One region of the Paenibacillus marchantiae genome, then DNA from elsewhere that is predicted to be linked to it. Evidence: riboswitches for the same ligand, from Rfam matches in the RefSeq annotation. Region 1 holds a riboswitch; the other holds the start of a gene.
What was found. A riboswitch is a leader RNA that binds a small molecule or an ion and turns the genes downstream of it on or off. The one in region 1 is predicted to bind FMN.
Positions count from the first base shown of each region.

Region 2: another riboswitch for FMN. It lies ahead of ribD (bifunctional diaminohydroxyphosphoribosylaminopyrimidine deaminase/5-amino-6-(5-phosphoribosylamino)uracil reductase RibD); the one in region 1 lies ahead of PTQ21_RS20880 (DMT family transporter).

Region 1 covers NZ_CP118270.1:4,597,458-4,600,584, reverse strand. The annotation lists gene PTQ21_RS20890 (CGNR zinc finger domain-containing protein) at 1-245, opposite strand, end outside; gene PTQ21_RS20885 (DinB family protein) at 382-879, shown strand; FMN riboswitch at 963-1,114, shown strand; gene PTQ21_RS20880 (DMT family transporter) at 1,259-2,239, shown strand; gene PTQ21_RS20875 (amidase) at 2,376-3,127, shown strand, end outside.
Region 2 covers NZ_CP118270.1:5,732,638-5,735,764, forward strand. The annotation lists gene PTQ21_RS25780 (bifunctional 3,4-dihydroxy-2-butanone-4-phosphate synthase/GTP cyclohydrolase II) at 1-13, opposite strand, end outside; gene ribE (riboflavin synthase) at 71-739, opposite strand; gene ribD (bifunctional diaminohydroxyphosphoribosylaminopyrimidine deaminase/5-amino-6-(5-phosphoribosylamino)uracil reductase RibD) at 780-1,883, opposite strand; FMN riboswitch at 2,243-2,406, opposite strand; gene PTQ21_RS25795 (peptidylprolyl isomerase) at 2,553-2,984, opposite strand.

The sequences.
Region 1 (3,127 bases):
CATTCCAGGTCTTGGTTCGATAATGCATTTCCGTCAGATAAACGACTTGCAAGAGCCTGCAATTCATTTCTAAAGTTTCTCAAGGCTCCCTCCTCTTCCGGAGAAGCAGGTACAGGTGCAATCAGTTGCCATTGTTTGATAAATCCTTGCTGCCATTCGGTTTTACCAAGCTTGTCCTCTGAACGATCCCCGCCACGCCAGTCATGGTAATCACTGTTTACAAAATCAGTCCATAGTCTATCCATACGTACCTCCGCTAAAATGTAACTACCTATATTTAAAAAGATAGTTACAATTATTCATGTTTGGGTTATATTAATTGTAACCACATTTAAGCACTTTAGCTAGTTACCATGAATTCATTTTAGGGAGGAAAAATCAATGACTACAACAGCAACAGAACTATTGCTCATTCAGAAAGATGATACCTGGGATCAATGTAACTGGATTGTGCCTTTATCCAAGGCACTCGAAGGACTGACTGCTGAACAGGCAGCCTGGGTTCCATCATCCGGTGGATTAAGCATCTGGCAGTTGGTTAACCATATGTATTACTATAATCATCGCTTGTTGAGTCGTATTCAGGGCACAACACCCTCTGGTGCTCCTGCCGAAAACAATGAATCCACCTTCGGAGATCCGGGCGACCCTTCTGATACTGCTGGCTGGAGTGTACTTATGCAAAATACAACGCAATTAGCCGGACAACTTCGTGATCAGCTCGCTTCATTAGAAGAATCCGATCTTGAAGCCCCGTACATGGATACAGATGAAAAATGGGCACATGAGCTTGCCCGCTGGGTACTCCACGATGCGTATCATGCAGGACAGATTGTATTATTACGCAGACAACAAGGAAGCTGGAATATCATATTCTAAAAAAACACTTGAACTGCTAGCGCTTACAGGAATAAGATGGACTTATTAATGTTACAGCTTGTTCAATACACAATATAATTGAATAGGATCTTCGGGGTAGGGTGCAATTCCCAACCGGCGGTGATGTTCTTCGGAACCAGCCCGCGACTCGCTGTTTGACCCGATGTAGGGATTCAGCGACTGACTTGGTGTGACTCCAAGGCCGACGGTAAAGTCCGGATGAGAGAAGATCAACACATTGACATGCCGTTACCGAAAGGCTTATTTTCGTACGACATGTCAATGATTGAGCCCCCGTTTATTTGGTGTATACCAAAACGGGGGCTTTTGTCGATTTTGCCAACTGAAGATTCCGTGTTCTGACGAAGGAGTCCTGAATATGGAAAAGACACAACCTGCATCAACAGTTTACCGCAAGGAACGAAGTAATACCGGATTCTGGCTCGTCGTGCTCGGCGCCGCCCTTTGGGGTGTAGATCCACTGTTCCGTATTATTTTGCTCAAAACGATGACCTCCACGCAGATTGTACTGGTGGAACATATTATTGTCAGCCTTGTGGCGATTCCCGTGTTATGGAAGTTCCGGGCCGATCTGAAAAACCTGCGTGCTCGCCACTGGATTGCCGTGATATTTATCTCCTGGGGAGGATCTGCTCTCGCCACGGTATTGTTCACCCTGGCACTTACGCATAACGATCCCAACACCGTTTTGTTATTGCAAAAGATGCAGCCGCTATTTGCGATTGTTCTGGCTAAGCTGCTGCTGAAAGAAACATTGCCTCGCCGCTTCGGTGGACTGTTTATCATTGCACTTGCAGGAACATACCTGCTCACGTTTGGATTTACCCTTCCCCTTGGCAACTGGGACAATTGGGTTCATGCAGGTAGCCTGTTATCACTGGGTGCAGCTGCATTGTGGGGCGGTTCAACAGTTATGGGGCGGCTGATGCTGGGGCAAACCCGTTATGAAACGGTCACCTCTCTGCGCTTTGTCGTAGCCTTGCCACTGCTGATCTTTATGACGTGGAACGAAGGTGCTGCCTGGACATTCCCTTCCGCTACAGGTGAACAGGCGGCTGTAGCACTTAATATTCTGGGTCAGGCATTACTGCCAGGGTTACTGAGTCTTCTGTTATATTACAAAGGGCTCTCCTCCACCAAGGCCTCAGTCGCAACGCTCGCAGAACTGAGCTTCCCGATGGCCGGTGTACTGGTAAACTGGATTGCATTCCGCACATTAATTACATGGGAGCAACTGGTGGGCTTCATCCTCATCTGGATTGCCCTATTCGCCATCTCCAAACAGCAAGAACGATCAGCGACTCCGGCTGACGGTGCACCAAAGCTCCGTACGGATTGAATTTTATATAAAAGCAAATCAATTAAGGCACTGGACATCCTTTGAGATGTTCAGTGCCTTTTGTCTTTTCGCTATTCCGGTGGTACGATGACTTATGGAATAGTAGATTAAGTCAATTTAGAGAGGAACGATCATCATGTCTTCGTCTTCATCATTTTCGTATACATCTTACGATGCTATAGGTTTGGCTGAATTGGTTCGCGCACGGGAGATATCGCCTGTCGAATTGCTGGAAGCGGCGTATGCACGCCTGGAAGAAGTGAACCCGCAGCTCAATGCAGTCATTCGTACATATGAAACACGTGCACGTCAGGAAGCGAGTATAGTTCGCCCGGGAGAGCAGCCCTTTGCCGGCGTGCCCTTGTTATTGAAAGATATCTCTCAATCCCTGGAAGGTGAAATTCTCACCTCGGGTTCTCGTCTTCTCAGTGAGCATCGGGCACAGCGGAATTCTAATTTCGTTTCCCGTCTGCGCGATGCAGGCTTCATTATCATCGGACATACCAATACACCGGAATTTGGCCTGAAAAATATTACTGAGCCCCGTCTTCACGGTCCAAGTCGAAATCCATGGAATACGAATCACTCGCCAGGCGGTTCAAGTGGAGGTGCCGCTGCCGCGGTAGCCTCGGGAATTGTCCCCCTTGCGGGAGCCAGTGACGGTGGCGGTTCCATCCGAATCCCTGCTTCATTCAGCGGCTTGTTCGGACTAAAACCTACACGTGGACGGACACCTGTTGGACCAGGAGTTGGTCGTCAGTGGCAGGGTGCTTCGATTGATTTTGCCTTGTCCCGTTCCGTTCGCGACAGCGCTGCTTTGCTGGATACCCTGCAAGTGATTCAGCCCGAAGCTGCGTTTCATGCTCCCCTCTTTCCAGGCAGCTACTT
Region 2 (3,127 bases), 1.1 Mb from region 1:
ATTTCTCTAACATAGGTCCCCCTCCAGTTTCCATTTCAATTTATATTTGTAGTTTATCAATTACGATTTGTTAAGCAAAGCCGTGATTAGCCAGGAAATCCTCACTGATACTTCGCGGCTTGCCCGCACCGGTCTCCTGATGTCCCTTACCATAGTGCAGCAGATGATCCACATATTTGCCCAAAATATCACACTCAATATTGATGGTATCTCCCGTCTTTTTCACATTTAATACGGTCTCACCAATGGTATGTGGAATAATGGATACAGTGAATGCGGTCTGTGAAGTATGCACAACGGTCAGACTAATTCCGTCCAGGGTTACAGACCCTTTGGGTATCAGATATTTGAACAGCTGCATATCGTCAGGTTTGATCTCGAAAACAATTGCATTCTGGTCACGTGTAATGCTGCCAATGACCCCAGTGCCATCGACATGGCCCTGAACGATATGCCCGCCAAAACGTCCACCTGACAGCATGGCTCGCTCCAGATTAACTTTGCTGCCGGATTGCAATTGACTAAGATTGGTATGTCGATATGTCTCGGGCATCACATCGGCAGTAAATCCGCCACCCTCCAGAGTTGTCGCAGTTAAGCATACCCCGTTTACAGCTACACTATCGCCAATCTTTAAGTCGTTCATGATGGCGGAAGCTCCGATATTCAGGACCATCGCTTCGCCTTTCCGACCTATCCGCCGCATCTGACCGACTTCTTCCACCAAACCGGTAAACATGCTACCGCCTCCTTTATTTATTTCATTATCGTTAATTCATTTATTCAGGCCAAACCGGAATTCCGCCAATGCTGATATTATCTCCAACTTGCTCAATTTCCAGCTGATGTAATTGAATCGCCTGACTCATGCGCTCTACACCCTCAAAGCGGAAACTGCCTGGTGTTTCGTATCCTCCGACAATTTTCGGAGCAATGAACATGAGCAGTCGATCTACCAACCGCGCTTCCAGCATGGACCCATTCAATGTTCCACCGCCTTCAAGCAGAATTGAACCAATCTCACGCTCACCGAGCTTGCTGAGTGCACTCAGTAGATCAACACGTGGTCCTGGACCACAACGTATAATCTCCACCCCATAGGCTTCCAGCCGCTCAGCCGCTTCAGGGCTCGCCTCATCTGTTGTAAGTACCCAGGTAGGTGCAAGGCCATCCTTGACCATTTTGGCGCCTACAGGCAGACGTAGCTTGGAATCGACCACGATTCGTACTGGGCTGATCCCTTCCACTTGCAAGCGAGTTGTCAGTTCGGGATTGTCTGCAATGACCGTTTCCACACCAACCATAATTCCTTGATGGCGATGGCGAAGCGCGTGTACAATCTCGCGAGCAGACTCGTTAGAGATCCATTTGCTGTCACCGCTACGCGTAGCAATTTTGCCATCCAGTGTAGAGGCCGTCTTCAAAGTTACAAAGGGGAGTCCTGTTGTAATGTATTTGATAAATTTCTCGTTCATCCGTCTTCCGCGCTCACGCAGCACTCCAACTTCAACTTCGATCCCTTGTTGACGCAGCATGCTGATTCCTCTGCCGGATACTTGCGGATTCGGATCTTCGCAGCATACAACGACACGTTTCACTTTCTCATGAATGAGACGTTCGCTGCATGGTGGAGTCTTGCCATAATGACTACAGGGTTCGAGCGTAACGTACACTGTACTGCCTTCGGCATCACTACCCGCCATGTTCAGTGCATGAACCTCTGCATGACCCGTTCCCCGTTTGAGATGACTTCCGAGGCCCACGATACGTCCTTCTTTTACCACGACACAACCGACTACCGGATTGATTCCGGTCTGTCCTTGTGCCCGTTCTGCCATATCCAGTGCTAGCGCCATATAAAATTCATCATTAATCATTTCCAAGTCCGTTCACCCCACGGTTAAAATCTTAAGTTATAGACCTCCCTTCCAACAGAGAGGCATGTTCCATATCCAATAAAAAATCCCCGTCGAACAAACCGTTCGATGGGGATGATGAGAGACATGTGTCACCAGCAGTACTATTGATACATTGCCAACAACACATCGCCCAAAACTTCATTTCAGGCAAGTGAAAGCAGACACATACCTTAATGAACTTCAATTACAGGTAAAGAGCTTCTATGATGTGGCATATGTATGAAGATTTCCGGAAGTAACCGGATTTCTCCCTGCACAGGAAATGAATTCGTCAAAAACTGTACAGCAACACTCCTGCGGAATGCGGCCCCTAAGGACTGCACCCTCTCCTTCTCCCATCCAGACTATACTGTCGGTTCTGGAATTACACCAGATCAGCCATCTGCCACAGGCAGACGGGTCACGGACTTTGCATCAATGCTGGATAGATATCCTCACATACTGCATCACCGCCGGTAGGGAATTACACCCTGCCCTGAAGGATTCGTTGCGTTATTAATTGGATGTTAGCACTTTAACGTCAAAAAATCAATTGTTTTTTGTTCCTTTTTGTCACATACTAACTTTTAATAAGCTTAAGTGTAAACAAAAACCGCTTCGCTAATTGCGAAACGGTTTACATACGTTTATTGATTAAGCTTCTACTACTTCAACTGTTTCCATTTTGTCGCGACCTTCGAAAGCGTCCACGAATTCCATACCTTTGGTTACTTTACCAAATACAGTATGTTGTCCATCCAAATGTGGTTGCGGTTGGTAGCAGATGTAGAACTGGCTTCCGCCTGTGTTACGGCCTGCATGAGCCATAGCCAAAGTTCCACGCTCATGTTTGTTCGGGTTGATTTCACAGTTAATTGTGTAACCTGGGCCGCCTGCACCGGAACCGTTAGGGCATCCACCTTGAGCTACAAAGCCCGGAATAACACGGTGGAATACAAGACCGTTGTAGAAACCGGAGTTAGCCAGTTTCTCAAAGTTTGCTACTGTGTTTGGAGCTTCTTGATCGAACAAATCGATTATAACTTCTCCGCCGTTTGCCATTTTGATTTTCGCTTGTTTCGCCATATGTAAATGACTCCTTTCGTATTGACCATCGTTAATGGTGCCAGAACGCATGACCCTGGGCCAAGCTTTATAGCACTTTTCTTAGTGTACACTGAAAATGGATTGATCGCAAAATAATAAGCAAGTTTTTTTCAAAATCCAGC